One region of the Anoxybacillus ayderensis genome, then DNA from elsewhere that is predicted to be linked to it. Evidence: riboswitches for the same ligand, from Rfam matches in the RefSeq annotation. Region 1 holds a riboswitch; each other region holds the start of a gene.

Region 1 (5,224 bases):
AATTGTTCAATGCGTGGATCAACGTTTGTGAATTTTTTAAAGTTTTCACGGAACTTCGCCGCAAGTTCTTTTGCTTTTTGTTCATATGCTTCTTGATCTGCCCATGTGCTTTTTGGTTGCAATACTTCATCAGGTACACCTGGGACGTGAAGCGGAATATGCAGACCGAAAATTGGGTCTTGAACGGTTTCTACGTTGTTTAATTCGCCTTCCAACGCAGCTTTGACCATTGCGCGCGTATAAGACAGTTTCATCCGTTCACCAACACCGTATCCGCCTCCTGTCCAACCGGTGTTGACTAAAAATACTTGCACGCCATGAGCGTCAATTTTTTGTCCGAGCATGTCTGCATAGCGTGTTGCAGGAAGCGGTAAAAACGGTGAGCCAAAGCAAGTAGAAAACGTTGCTTCAGGTGCAGTAATTCCGCGCTCTGTGCCCGCTAACTTGCTTGTATAGCCGCTTAAGAAATGATACATTGCTTGTTCTTTTGTTAATTTGCTAATTGGAGGCAATACACCAAACGCATCGGCCGTTAAAAAGACGATCGTATGCGGATGACCTGCAACGCTCGGTTGGACGATATTGTCCATTGCTTCAAGCGGGTATGCTGCGCGCGTATTTTCGGTTAACGTCGCATCGTCATAGTTTGGTATGCGCGTGTCTGGATCAATCATGACGTTTTCTAATACGGAACCGAAGCGAATCGCATCGAAAATTTGCGGCTCTTTTTCGCGTGATAAGTTAATGCATTTCGCATAACATCCGCCCTCAATGTTGAACACGCCGTTATTTGACCAACCGTGTTCGTCATCGCCAATTAGGCGACGGTTTGGGTCAGCAGAAAGCGTTGTCTTTCCTGTGCCCGATAAACCGAAAAAGAGCGCCACATCTCCTTCTTGACCTACGTTTGCTGAACAATGCATCGGAAAGATTCCTTGTTCTGGCAATAAAAAGTTCATGACCGAGAAAATCGATTTTTTCATTTCCCCTGCATATTCTGTTCCACCAATCAGCACGGTACGACGTTCAAATGAGATGATAATAAACGTTTCTGAACGCGTGCCGTCAACAGCTGGATCCGCTTTAAATGTCGGTGCAGAAATGACCGTAAATTGTGGTTCATGCGTTTGTAATTCTTCCGTTGTTGGACGAATAAACAATTGATGGGCAAATAAGTTATGCCAAGCAAATTCATTGACAACTTGAATTGGCAAACGATAAGCTGGATCCGCGCCTGCAAAGCCGTTGAATACAAATATTTCTTCTTTCGTCATTAAATAATCGATCACTTTATTGTACAGTTTATCAAATACTTCTTCAGAAATTGGTTGATTGACAGTTCCCCAATCAATTTTATGTTTCACAGACGGTTCTTCCACAATATATTTATCTTTTGGAGAACGACCTGTATATTTCCCAGTTGTTGCACAAACTGCTCCTGATGAAGTGAGAACGCCTTCTTTGCGAGTTAATACTTTTTCTACTAATCGTGGTACAGATAAGTTATGAAAAACCCCATCCCTTTGTAAGAGTGTTGATAATTTGTTCGTCAATTCAATGGAATTCATCGGACAAAACCTACCTTTGTTTGATTTATCTTTATGTAAAAAGTATAACACATTTTGATAAATAGTCCATACTAATTCGTGTATTTTTCTTGAATTTATTTTCAAGATCATTACAGTAGAAAAAACGTTGACTCGCTTCATACAGATGTGATATGATGCTGAGATGAACGGATACTCTTATCCCGAGTTGGTGGAGGGAGACAGGCCCGATGAAGCCCAGCAACCGTCACATACGTGAAAAGGTGCTAACCTGTGGCAAGGGGACGCCCTTGAACGATAAGAGTGAAAGGCGCAGACAAATGCAAAAACCTTTCCTCTAAGGGAAAGGTTTTTTTCACGATAGACCATAATAAGAGGGATGAGTACCGTATCATTTTTCATTATACTGAGGAGGAATGTTTGAATGCCTAAACGTCGTCTGTTTACATCTGAATCTGTAACGGAAGGGCATCCGGATAAAATTTGTGACCAAATTTCCGATGCGATTTTAGATGCGATTTTAGCGAATGATCCGAATGCCCGTGTCGCGTGCGAAACGAGCGTAACAACAGGACTTGTTTTAGTGAGTGGAGAAATTACAACATCTACATATGTAGATATTCCGAAAATTGTTCGTGAAACAATTCGTGAAATTGGCTATACGCGTGCAAAATACGGCTTTGATGCAGATACGTGCGCAGTATTGACGTCAATTGATGAACAGTCACCAGATATCGCAATGGGTGTTGACAAAGCGTTAGAAGCTCGCGAAGGACAAATGACAGATGAAGAAATCGAAGCGATCGGTGCAGGTGACCAAGGATTAATGTTTGGCTTCGCGTGCAACGAAACGAAAGAACTTATGCCGCTACCAATTTCTCTAGCACACAAACTTGCACGCCGTTTAGCGGAAGTGCGTAAAGAAGACATTTTACCGTACTTACGTCCAGACGGAAAAACGCAAGTGACAGTCGAGTACGATGAAAACGGCAAACCTGTACGTATCGATACGATCGTTGTTTCTACACAACATCATCCAGAAATTACACAAGATCAAATTGTACGCAACATTAAAGAGCATGTCATTCAACCTGTCGTTCCGGCAGAATTGATCGATGAAAACACAAAATATTTTATCAACCCAACAGGACGTTTCGTCATCGGTGGTCCACAAGGTGACGCAGGGTTGACGGGACGTAAAATTATCGTTGACACATACGGTGGTTATGCACGTCACGGCGGCGGGGCATTCTCAGGAAAAGACCCAACGAAAGTAGACCGCTCAGCAGCCTATGCGGCGCGTTACGTAGCGAAAAACATTGTCGCGGCAGGTCTTGCAGATAAATGTGAAGTGCAGTTAGCATATGCGATCGGTGTTGCAAAACCTGTATCGATTTCAATTGATACGTTCGGCACGGGCAAAGTATCTGAAGATGTATTAATTGAAGTGGTGCGCAACAACTTTGACCTTCGTCCGGCGGGCATTATTAAAATGCTTGATCTTCGTCGCCCGATTTACAAACAAACAGCTGCTTACGGTCACTTTGGTCGCACAGATATTGATCTTCCTTGGGAACGTACAGATAAAGCAGAAGTGTTAAAACAACAAGCGTTACAGTTGGCGAAGTAAGAAAGGAGAGAGAGTTACGGAATGTAGCTCTCTCTTTTTTCACAAGTATGTTCTTTTGCAGTTGTTTGATGATCATGGGACAGGGAAAAGCGATAGTAGCTAAAAATGTTGGACATTATGGTTTGGCATGCTGTTTACTCAGAAGGAAAGTGAATCGCCCCTTGCTCGCTCTTACGCGTAATGAGAGAAACGTTTGTGCACCACTTGTTCATAATGAGAAAGAAGTTCGATGAATATGTTATTCCAGTCTTTTGTTTTTGCATATTCTCGACCACATTTCCCCATTTGCTTTCTTTTTTGTTCATCTTTCAATAAGTATTCAATTGCTTCTTTCCAAGTGTTTAAATCATCAGGAGAGCGTAATAATCCTGTTTGTTGTTCAGTGACGATAGTTGTAACCCCACCGCGATTTGCACAAACAACAGGAGTGCCCGATGCAAATGACTCTAACACAACATTCCCAAACGTTTCTGTAGGAGATGGAAATGCAAATATATGTGCAGCGGCGTATGCTTCTGCGAGCGCTTCCCCATTTAAAAAACCAGTAAACGTGACGTTTTTCGAAGCTTTTTGTTTTAACTGCTCTTTTAACGGCCCATCCCCGACGATCACCCAACGAATAGAAGGCGACATTTGTTTGGCAAGTTCAATAAGTAGATCGACATTTTTTTCTTTCGCTAAGCGACCGACGTATAAAATGATATGGCGTTCTGTAATGTGATATGTTTTTCGGAACGATTCGTTATTTTCGCGTGGATAAAATGTTGAGCAATCAACACCGCGCGACCAAATGTGCAAGTTTGTAAAGCCACGTTGTTGCAAGTGATTTAGCGTTTCTTCGGAAGGGACAAAAATTTTTTCCGCTGAGCGATGAAACCAGTGCATATAGCGCCAAAACCAAGGGGATAAAAAATCGAGGTTGTAGTAGTGCAAATATTGGTCAAAATGAGTGTGATATGAGGCAACGAAAGGGATATTCATTTTTTTTGCATAATGCAAGCCACATAAGCCGATATTAAATGGAGTAGCGATATGGATAAGCGTTGGTTGAAATTGCTCTAGTTGTTGGCGTATCGTCATCATGTTCGGGATGGCTAAGCGACATTCAGGATAAAGAAAAAAACGAAAGCTTTTAAAATGATAAATAAAATTTGTTGAAAAATCATCTTTCCGCGTTTCCGGAGCGAAAACGCGGAAGTCAATTCCACGAGATTCTAAGAAGCCGGCCCATCTCTTTAATGTTCGGGCGACGCCATTCACTTCAGGGGCAAACGTGTCAGTAAATAAAGCAACTTTCATGACGATTCCTCCCTTATAAAATCACAGAAAATGAAGCGACGCCAAACAACGTACCGAGCATACCGCCTGCGAGCACATCAGAAGGATAATGAAGCCCTAAATAAATGCGCGAGATCGCGACACTACACGCGATGGGCAAGAGAAAAACCGTTAATGCCGGGGCGTATAGTAAAAATGGAACAACGACAGAAAATATTGCGGTTGTATGTCCGGATGGAAACGAATGATCAGTTAACGGATTTTTTGTTACTTTCGTGTTATGAAGTGAAATATACGGTCGTTTGCGTGGGTACATTTTTTTCATGACTGCGACAGGAATATGGCTAAGTGCTAATGCGATGGCACTGGCGATAGCAGCATCCCGCCATTCGTCACGCAACAGCCAAACAGCTAGCATGACAGCCGTAATTGAACATGTCGCTCCGCCAGCGTGTGTAATGGAACGAAAATATGCGTTAAGCCACTTGCGATCAAAATAACGATTAATGCTGTAAAACAACTTGCATTCCCAATCGTACCATTTTCGCAACATAAGCAAATCCCCCTGAACTTATGATAAAATATATATGTTAAGTCAATAATAAAGCAATGTAAAAATACCACGCTTATTTATCGCGTGGTTTGTTTAATTGAAGCGATTTATAATATTGACCTTTTTCAACATATTCGCGGCGAATTCGTGCCATTTCACGCTCATCTTCTTCGGTTAATTCTCGGATTACTTTTGCCGGACGTCCGAATGCAAGTG
Region 2 (5,224 bases), on a different contig from region 1:
ACACATTTTTTATTATACTCACCACCTCTCACATTGTCAAATACTTTTTTAAAAAATTTTTTAGCCATTGCCTAGGCAATGGCTAATGGCGGATAAAGTCGATGTGAGTACCTTGGAAAAAACCGTCTTTATATTCGTATGTGACGATTAAGCTGCCGATGTATTCGCCTTTTTTTCGTTCGAGGAGTAAAACGGCTTTCAGCTTTTGTTTATCGAGCGCGTATTTTAAAAAGCGGTCGAATGTCGTCTTTACCCCTTTTTGTCCTTCGCGTGCGTACGGAATGAAAGCGTGAACGTGATCAATGATTAGCTCTGTTCCTTCGTCCGTCTCTTTCATTTTCATGCTTTTTAAAACGACGGCGCGCGGATCTTCGACGATCATTTCTTCTATGCCGTTTTCGTGATGGGCAAATACGTGCACTTCATTTTTATACGTGCCGTTGCCGCGTGCTTTCACGAGAAAAACGACGACATCTTCCTTTCCATCGTCCGTCACATCAACAGAATACAATTGCGGAGTCGCTTTCGGGTCATTGATATGTTCCCATTCTGGAAAAGCATACGTCGCTTTTCCGACGTGAAGCGTAAAATGACGCACCCAATCTCCGTCTTCTTTGCCGCATAGTTGCACGTTTGCTTCCTCTAATTTTTTCGTACAAGCATGTCCATTGAACGAAAGCGCTGTCATAACCGATAATAACAATGATAAAAACATACGCGTCCTCCATACTTTTTTCACTTAGTATGAAAGAAAAAAAGAAAAAATATGTATTGCCTTCCTTAAATAAGACATGGTATGATAATTAGAAAAACAAAAAAGGGGGCATGCACGATGAGACGTGTCACATTAACTGACATCTTCCTTCACCCCATTACTCAAAAATATTTGAAACGTTCAGGCGTCGCCCACGCTATCGCTACCGCATACCATGCGTATCGCCTTGCCCTGCAATATGGAGTCAATGTTGATTTAGCGACAAAAGCGGCACTGCTTCATGATATTGGGCATTATGAATGGTACTCAAACGGAACTTGGGACTATGAAACATATAAACAAAACGACATTCATGCGATTAAAGGGGCGGAGCGAGCGCACAAATTGCTTATTCGACTCGGTGAACATCCTCAACATGCTAAAGAAATCGCCCTCGCCATTTTGCTTCATACCGATTCGTATCTTCCAGAAGGAGAGCTAAACCGAAAACCGCTTCAGACGATCGTTAAACTTGCCGATGAAGCAGATGAAGAACCAGGTGGCAAACATCACTATCGCCAAATCGATGACGAACTCGCTTTGAAAAAAATTCAACAACTCGATCGCATGGTCGAGCAACAACTACAACGAGATGCCCTCGACCAAATTAGCTAAGGCTAGGCGATATGCCTAGCCTATACATACGATAACGCCTGTTCAAAATCAGCGATTAAATCATCGATCGCCTCGAGTCCGACGCTTATGCGCAACAAGCCGTCCGTAATGCCGCGACGAAGGCGTTCCGCTTTCGGCATCGCCGCATGCGACATTTTTGCCGGATAAGATAAAATCGACTCTACCGCTCCTAAACTAACCGCAAATACCGGAATGTGAGCATATTTGACAAACGTCCGCACCGCTTGTTCATTTTCCAATTCAAACGACAACACCGCGCCAAACCCACGCGCTTGATCGCGATGAATGACGTGCCCTTCGTGATGCGAAAGCCCCGGATAATACACGTGCGCCACTTTCGGATGACGATGTAAAAACTGCGCGAGCTGCATCGCTGAACGAGAAGCGTAATCGAGCCGAACGTGAAGCGTTTTTAGCCCGCGCAGCACAAGCCACGCATCTTGCACGCCGAGCACCGCACCGAACGCATATTGCAACTTCCGAAGCTCTTTCGCTAGTCGTTCATCTTTCACAACCGCAAGTCCAGCGACGACATCGCTATGGCCGGCTAAAAATTTCGTCGCGCTATGAAGCACGACATCGACGCCGAGATCGAGCGGACGTTGCAATAAAGGTGTCGCGAACGTATTATCTAAAAACGTCAAACAACCGTGCGCTTTCGCAAGCTTCACAACTCCGCGAATGTCCGTAATTTTCAGCAGCGGATTTGACGGCGTTTCCATATAAATCACTTTCGTATTCGGGCGAATATGACGCGCTACCGCATCTAAATCGGTCATATCGACAAACGTATATTCAATGCCAAATCGGCTTAATACATCCGTGATGATGCGATACGTTCCGCCATATACGTCATCTGTAATCAACACATGATCGCCTTTTGACAACAACAAAAACGCCGTTGAAATGGCTGCCATGCCCGATGCGAACGCAAAACCGCTCACTCCTCCTTCTAGCTCCGCGATCGTTTCTTCAAGCGCCTCGCGCGTCGGATTGCCTGTGCGGCTATAATCATATTTTCCAAACGTATCAAAATCAAACTGATGAAACGTTGACGCATGATGAATCGGGACGCTCACTGCCCCCGTTTGCGCATCCACCCGCCATTTATTATGAAGCAATTGCGTTTGCCACTCCATTTTTACACCTCTTTCATGCGTTGAAACGCTTGTGTTAAATCGGCAATTAAATCGTCATGATGTTCAATGCCGACAGAAAAACGTAACAGTCGATTACATACCCCATTGGCGATGCGAACATCCTCTGGAATATCCATATGCGTTTGCGTCGCTGGATACGTAATAAAACTTTCGACACCGCCTAAACTTTCCGCAAACGTAATGAGCGTTAAACTGCGCAAAAACGGATTGACCCACTTTTCATCGCGCACGCGAAACGACAACATGCCTCCTCTCCCCGGATATAACACATCGGTGACGTCTTCGTGCCCACGTAAAAATTCATAAATCGCTTTCGCGTTTTGTTCGTGCTGACGCATGCGAAGAGCGAGCGTCTTCATGCCGCGAATTAACAGCCATGAATCAAACGGCGACAACACCGCCCCGATCGCGTTATGATACATCGCCAATTGCTCGCACAGCGCTTTTCCTTTAGCGACAATGAGCCCCGCAAGCACATCGTTATGTCCGCCTAAATATTTCGTCGCGCTATGAATGACGATGTCCGCCCCTTTCGTCAATGGCTTTTGTAACACAGGCGTGTAAAACGTATTATCGACAATAAGAAGCAGCTCATATTGTTTCGCAAACGCCGCCACCGCTTCGATGTCCGCTTCTTGCATAAGCGGATTCGTCGGCGTTTCTAAAAAAATCGCTTTCGTTTTGTCCGTCACATATGCTTTTACCGCATCCAAGTCGCGAAAATCAACGTATGTAAACGACAGACCGTATTTTCTCCACCCTTTTTCAAACAGCCGATACGTTCCGCCATATAAATCGGCCGAAACGAGAAAATGATCCCCGCTTTCAAAAAGCGCAAACACCGTTTGAATTGCCGCCATGCCCGAACTACATGCGAAGCCTTGATCCCCTTCCTCTAACTGCGCAATCGCCTTCTCGACGATGTGTCTCGTCGGGTTTCCCGTCCGAATGTAATCGTACCCTGTCGACTGTCCGATCCCTTCATGCCGATACGCTGTTGAAAAATATACAGGTGGATTCACTGTCCCTGTCGTCGTCTCGCTTCGATTACCGATTTGCGCTAATACCGTTTCCACATGACTCATTCGCTCTCTCCCTTTCTCAAAAAATAAAAGCCTTCTAAGAAGAAGGCTTTCTGTCCATAGACAAACGCTTCTTCTTATCTTCCGAATTGAACACCAATTCGCTGGATTTAGCACCTGACCGCTTTCGGCTGGTTGCTGAAGGTTCATCGGGCCAGTCCCTCCCCTTCTCTTGATAAGAATGCATACGCATATTGAATTTTCTGATTTTTAAATAATGTACCTTATTTCCATAAAAATTTCAACTATTTTTTATTTTCTTGTAACAAAATTTCATTCCGCCGCAAGAGCATCCGCTTTTGTCGGATGGACGGTGCCGGCTGGATGTTGTGGCGGCGCATAAATGGAGTACAGCTTAAGCGGAACGTTCCCTATGTTGATCACATTATGCCACGTTCCTGCAGGCACAAAAATGGCAGAGCCATCCGTCACGCGTCTTTCAAACGTCAATTCGTTTTTCTTTTTGCCTATCCGCACAATCCCTTCTCCTTGTTCAATACGTAAAAATTGATCCACGCCCGGATGCATTTCTAAACCGATATCCTCCCCGACACGAAGGCTCATCAATGTCACTTGCAAATGAGGTCCCGTCCATAACGTCGTACGGAACATGTTGTTTCGTTTCGTCGCTTCTTCGATTTGTACGACAAACGGGTTCGGTCCGTAATCTTTCCTATGTTCTCGTGGAAACGGATAAGGCATCATTGGATATGGATACATCGGCATATACACAACATTCGGATAGTAATACATGGTCTCACCTCTTTTTTTCATATTCATCGCCATGTTATGCACAACTGCCCGGCCATGCGCCTCACATGCAAAAATCGACAAATAGAAACGATGTATGGTAAAGTGGGGACAAAAGGAGGAATGCCGATGTGGAACGAGTTTAAGAAATTTGCTGTGCGGGGCAACGTCATCGACTTAGCTGTCGGGGTCATCATCGGTGGAGCATTTGGAAAAATTGTTTCTTCCCTCGTCAACGACATCATTATGCCGCTTGTCGGTCTCGTTTTAGGAGGGATTGATTTTAGCAGTTTATCTTGGAAAGTCGGTGAAGCAGAAGTAAAATACGGGGCTTTTATTCAAACCGTCGTTGACTTTTTAGTCATTGCCTTTTCTATCTTTCTATTCGTCAAACTGCTGAACAACTTATCCGAACGAATCAAAAAACAAGAAGAGAAGAAAGAAACGGCACCAACGATCACAAAAGAACAACAGCTGCTCACAGAAATTCGCGATTTATTAAAACAACAAAAAGAAACGACATAGCCCCCAAAGCTTTTTGGGGGCTTCCCACTCATTCTTTCTCTACGAACTGCTTTACTTCTTCTTCCGAAAGATCCGTGACGTTCGCAATGTCTTTTACGCTCATCCCTTTTTTCGCCATCGTTCGTACAAGACGTTTCATTCCTTGTTTTATTCCTTGTTGTTCATATGAAATAATTAACTCCATCACTTTGTCTTTTTCTTTCGTCTCCATTTCATTCACCTCGCTTCGTAGTCTTCGTTCTTCTTCGTCTGATAGTTTTACATATGTTTCAAAAAAGCCAAACAATAATCGTTGTTTCGCTTCATCTAATTCCAAT
Region 3 (5,224 bases), on a different contig from region 1:
AAATCGTATGAACGAAGGGCGATGTCCAGCTTTCGTTTCGCTTCAATCGCCATTCCTTGTTCGTCAATTGTGCCGACGACGACTGCTGCACCGTATTGATGAAGAAGCGGAATAATTTTTTCAAACCGTTCTTCCCCGTCTTCTAAGTTAATGGAGTTAATAATCGCTTTTCCTTGGGAATACGATAACGCACAGGCGATGACGTCTTCATCGGTCGAGTCGATGACGAGCGGCACTTTCACTTTTTTCACGACTTGTTGAATAAATTGCTCCATATCTTCTTTTTCATCGCGGTCAGGGTCCGCTAAACAAATGTCGATGACGTGCGCTCCATTTTTCACTTGTGCGCGCGCAATTTCCGCCGCTTCTTCGTATTTGCCTTCCGCGATGAGCCGTTTAAATTTACGTGAGCCAATGACGTTCGTTCGTTCCCCGACAAAAAGCGGACGCATCGTTTCATCATATATCAACGCATCAATGCCAGACACAGCGTGCATGGCAAACTGTTTTGGGATCACGCGCGGCGGAATGTCGCGAACAGCTTCCGCGATGGCGCGAATATGTTGTGGCGTCGTGCCGCAACAGCCGCCGACAATGTTTAACCATCCTTTTTCAGCAAATTGGCGAATTTTTTTCGCAAGCATGTCTGGCGTTTCGTGATAATGTCCTTCTTCGTCAGGAAGCCCAGCGTTCGGATAACAGCTGACGGCCGTGTTCGCTAATGAAGCGAGCGAGCGCAAATGGTCGGTCATAAATTCCGGACCTGTGGCGCAGTTTAAACCGACGGCAAAAGGTTTCATATGTTGAATGGAAATAAAAAACGATTCGATCGTTTGCCCGGCAAGCGTCGTTCCCATCGGTTCAATCGTTCCAGAAATCATTAGCGGCACTCGTTTTCCGACCGCTTGAAACGCTTCAGTAATACCGAGAAAGGCGGCTTTGACGTTTAATGTATCTTGGCACGTTTCTAACAACAATAAATCGACGCCGCCAAGTAATAGCCCGCGCGCCTGTTCTTCGTATGCGGAAACGAGCTCCGCAAACGTCGCTCCGCCTGTGACAGAAAGCGTTTTTGTCGTCGGGCCCATCGAGCCGGCAACGAAGCGCGGCCAATCGGTTGTCGTATATTTTTCCGCTGCTCGTTTCGCAAGTTTAGCTGCTTCGATATTTAACTCAAGCGCTAAATGGCCGAGGTCATATTCGTCTAGTACGATGCGCGTTGCCCCGAACGTATTCGTTTCGACAATGTCAGCTCCTGCGGCAAAATATGCTTCATGAATGTGAGAAATGACGTGTGGGGCAGTGATCGTTAAATATTCGTTACATCCTTCATATGCTTCACCGCCAAAATCGTCTGCGGTTAAGTTGGCGGCTTGGATCATCGTCCCCATCGCTCCATCAATAATTAAAATTTTCTTTTCAAGCTGTTCAAATAAACTAGCCATGATAAACCGTCCTTTCTTTTGCGAGCCGCTCTTTTTCATGAATGTAGCGAACGAGTTCGACCGTCATATCGTAACGTAAAAATGGTGTAATTAAATAAATGCCTTGGAATAAATCGAACGCGGCATCGATGAGCGCTTTTGCGATCGCTAATCCTTCTTTTGTTGATTGAACACGGTCGTTTGCGCACATGGCCATGCGGTTGCGAATGTCGTCAGACAATGTAATGCCCGGCACTTCGTGATGTAAAAAGTCAGCGTTGCGCGCGCTTGTGAGCGGCATAATGCCGATGTAAATGGGCGTCGGTAAATGTTTCGTCGCTTCATACACGTCTTCGATTTGTTTTTCGCTATAAAGCGGCTGTGTTAAAAAGTAGTGCGCCCCGCATTCAATTTTTTTCTCGAGCCGCTTCACCGCTTTATCTAAATGGCGTACGTTCGGGTTAAAGGCGGCAGCGATCGAAAAGTTCGTTTTTTGTCCGAGCGGTTTTCCTGAGTACGAAAGCCCTTCGTTAAATTGGCGAATTAACGAAATGAGGTCAAACGATGATAAATCGTAGACGGACGTTGCGCCCGGAAAGTCGCCTACTTTTGACGGATCGCCTGTTAAAGCGAGCACGTCGGTCATGCCGAGCGTATGAAGCCCCATTAAGTGCGACTGCAAGCCGATTAAGTTTCGATCGCGGCATGTAATATGAATGAGCGGGCGCATGCCGAGCTGTTGTTTGACGATCGTGCCGACAGCGACGTTGCTAATGCGCGGTGTCGCAAGCGAATTGTCGGCAAGCGTTAAGGCATCAATGTTCGCTTCTTTTAACGCCTTTGCTCCTTCTAAAAATGTCGTTAAGCCGAGTTTTTTCGGCGGATCGAGCTCGACGATAATCGATCGGCGCGTGCGAGCGATGTCGGCAAGAGAAGGGGCTGTCGTTTGTTTTTCTTCTTGGACGACGATCGGATGGCGCTGTTTTACTTCTTTTTTATATACAGGTGTGCGATCGGAAAGGGCGCGAGCAATGGCCGCAATATGTTTTGGCGTCGTGCCGCAACAGCCGCCGATAAGCCGAACTCCTTGCTCGCGAAAGGCGCGCGCCGTTTCTTCAAAATATTGTTCGCTCGTTTCGTAAATAAAGCGACCGTCGCGATATTGCGGCAAGCTTGCGTTCGGATATACCGATAAAAAAGCGCGTGTTGGAATCGGCACTTCTTCAAGCGAGCGCAACATATGGTACGGGCCGAGATGGCAATTTAAGCCGACGACATCGGCACCGAGTTGTTCTAATTCGGTCAGCGCTTCGGCAAGCGGCATTCCGTGTTGCAGAACGCCGATATCGTGCAACGTGACGTGGGCGATGATCGGCAACGTCGTTTCTTTGCGAGCGATGGAAAGCACCGTTTGCAATTCTTCGAAATCGTAATACGTTTCAAGCAAAAGTCCGTCGACCCCTTCGTTTAACAACACGTACAGCTGTTCACGAAACGTCCGTTTCACTTCTTCAAGCGAAATCGTGCTTTTATTCGTGCTGCGCAGTCCTCCGATCGTACCGAGCACGTAGGCGCGCCCTTTTGCCGCTTTTTTCGCAAGTTCGACCGCCGCTTCGTTTATTTTTTTTACGTCATCTTGCAGCCCGTAACGTGCTAGTTTCACGTAGTTGGCGCCGTATGTGTTCGTTTGAATGACTTCTGCGCCTGATTCAATATACGCTTCATGAATATGGACAATTTCTTCAGGTTTTGTGACGTTTAATTCTTCAAAACAACGATCGATGCCGTGCGCATATAATAATGTCCCCATCGCTCCATCAGCGATGACGATGCGTTCTTTTAAATCATCTAACAATCCCACGTCCATTCCTCCGTTTCTTCGTTTAAAGTAAAAAAGTCTTCCCCATAAGAAGAAGACTTGACGCGCTCCTTCTTATCTTCCAAGCGAATCGCTTGTCTGGACTTAGCACCTTGACGATCGTCAGGTTGCTGAAGGTTCATCGGGCCAGTCCCTCCCCTTCTCTCGATAAGATGTTGTATGAAGTTACTCATAAATGTAACTGATTTTTTAGAAATATTCAACTATTTTATTTCAAAAAAGAAAAAGAAGGCAAAGCGCCTTCTTAACGGTAGTTGACGAATTGAACGTCAATCGGTAAATCTGCCTCGCGAATGGCGGCGATCACTTTTTGTAGGTCGTCTTTACTTTTGCCGCTGACGCGAATTTGGTCTTCTTGAATTTGACTTTTTACTTTTAAGCCTGTATTTTTAATGATTGTGTTAATTTTTTTCGCATTGTCTTTGTCGATGCCTTGGACGAGTTTCGCACGTTGGCGCACCGTTCCGCCAGATGCTGCTTCCACTTTTCCGTACTGAATGTTTTTTGTCGGCACGCCGCGTTTAATGAGTTTGCCGATGAGCACATCTTTGAGTTGCTCCAGTTTAAACTCATCGTCAGAAATGAGAATGAGTTCATCTTTTTCAAGCGAAATGTCGCTTTTGCTTCCTTTAAAGTCGTAGCGGTTTTGAATTTCTTTTAACGCGATGTTGACTGCGTTCGTCACTTCCGACAAATCGACTTTTGACACAATATCAAATGAACTTTCTTTTGACATATGAACCACCTCAGCATAAATTCGTTGTGCTTCCATTATAGTCGATTGTTGGCATACGAACAACTTTACAAAATCTTTATATTATAAAAAGTAAACAAAATGTCGGAATGTGTCGATATAATAAATGAAGCACGATTTGATCGAGAGATAAGGAGATGAGGAAATTTGATGAAAAAAATGATTTCACTCTTGATGGCATTCGTTTTGTTGCTTGCCGCAGGGTGTTCGCAAACGGGTTCTTTTCAACCGAAAGAGCGAATAAAAGTGGGCATTATGTTGTCAGACGTCGGACTCGGTGATCAGTCATTTAGCGATTCGGCGTTTAAAGGATTAATGAAGGCGCGCGATGAACTCGGCATCTTTTTTGACTACCGTGAGTTAAAAGAAACCGAGACGTATGAAAAAGGATTAACGGAGCTCGTTGAAGCAGGAAACGATCTCGTCATCGGATTAGGATTTATGGTGCAACAAGATTTAGAAAAAGTCGCGAAAAAATATCCGAAACAGCAATTCGTATTAATTGATGCGGTATCTGACCTACCGAACATTACATCGATTACGTTTAAAGAAGATGAAGGAAGCTTTTTAGCGGGCGTAGTCGCTGGCATGTTGACGAAAACGAACAACGTCGGTTTCGTTGGCGGAGCGGATGTGCCGCTTATTCGTAAATTTGCGAACGGTTTTATTCAAGGGGTAAAAGCGGTTAAACCGGAAGCGAACGTGCAAGAAGTGTATGCCGGCAATTTCGGTGATGATAAGCTTGGGGCGCAAATTGCAAAACAAATGATCGCAAATGGGGCAGACGTCTTGTATGCGGCGGCTGGATTTACAGGTGTCGGCGTGCTGCGCGAGGCGGAAATGAATAAAAAATATGCGATCGGTGTCGATAGCGACCAATATTTTTATGCGGAAAAAGCGGTTGTTACATCGATGTTAAAAAATGTCGATGTCGCATTATATACAGTCATTAAACAATACGTTGAAACGAAAGAAGTGCCAAAAGGGACGGTTCAGCTTGGCTTAAAAGAAAATGGCGTCGATTTGGCACCGATTCGCGTCGTGACGTTCACTCCAGAGCAACAAGCGACGCTTGAAAAATGGAAAGAAAAAGCGACAAACGGCATCGCAAAATAAAGGAGGAATATGATGACGATTAAACAACGATTGTTATTTCACTCATTAGCT

What was found. A riboswitch is a leader RNA that binds a small molecule or an ion and turns the genes downstream of it on or off. The one in region 1 is predicted to bind S-adenosylmethionine.
Region 2: it holds a riboswitch for S-adenosylmethionine, as region 1 does, so the genes downstream of both, HNR63_RS03510 (methionine biosynthesis PLP-dependent protein) here and metK (methionine adenosyltransferase) in region 1, are expected to answer to the same signal.
Region 3: it holds a riboswitch for S-adenosylmethionine, as region 1 does, so the genes downstream of both, HNR63_RS03080 (bifunctional homocysteine S-methyltransferase/methylenetetrahydrofolate reductase) here and metK (methionine adenosyltransferase) in region 1, are expected to answer to the same signal.

What each region holds. Positions count from the first base shown of each region.
Region 1 is NZ_JACDUV010000004.1:41,582-46,805, forward strand. It holds gene pckA (phosphoenolpyruvate carboxykinase (ATP)) at 1-1,568, opposite strand, end outside; SAM riboswitch class I at 1,743-1,851, shown strand; gene metK (methionine adenosyltransferase) at 1,972-3,177, shown strand; gene HNR63_RS06895 (glycosyltransferase family 4 protein) at 3,349-4,476, opposite strand; gene HNR63_RS06900 (phosphatase PAP2 family protein) at 4,490-5,008, opposite strand; gene HNR63_RS06905 (gamma carbonic anhydrase) at 5,082-5,224, opposite strand, start outside.
Region 2 is NZ_JACDUV010000002.1:225,560-230,783, reverse strand. It holds gene HNR63_RS03525 (hypothetical protein) at 83-715, opposite strand; gene HNR63_RS03520 (HD domain-containing protein) at 833-1,369, shown strand; gene metC (cystathionine beta-lyase) at 1,390-2,529, opposite strand; gene HNR63_RS03510 (methionine biosynthesis PLP-dependent protein) at 2,532-3,635, opposite strand; SAM riboswitch class I at 3,707-3,814, opposite strand; gene HNR63_RS03505 (cupin domain-containing protein) at 3,906-4,385, opposite strand; gene mscL (large conductance mechanosensitive channel protein MscL) at 4,512-4,907, shown strand; gene HNR63_RS03495 (Rpn family recombination-promoting nuclease/putative transposase) at 4,936-5,224, opposite strand, start outside.
Region 3 is NZ_JACDUV010000002.1:151,882-157,105, forward strand. It holds gene metH (methionine synthase) at 1-1,445, opposite strand, end outside; gene HNR63_RS03080 (bifunctional homocysteine S-methyltransferase/methylenetetrahydrofolate reductase) at 1,438-3,285, opposite strand; SAM riboswitch class I at 3,355-3,457, opposite strand; gene HNR63_RS03085 (YajQ family cyclic di-GMP-binding protein) at 3,548-4,039, opposite strand; gene HNR63_RS03090 (BMP family lipoprotein) at 4,208-5,173, shown strand; gene HNR63_RS03095 (methyl-accepting chemotaxis protein) at 5,183-5,224, shown strand, end outside.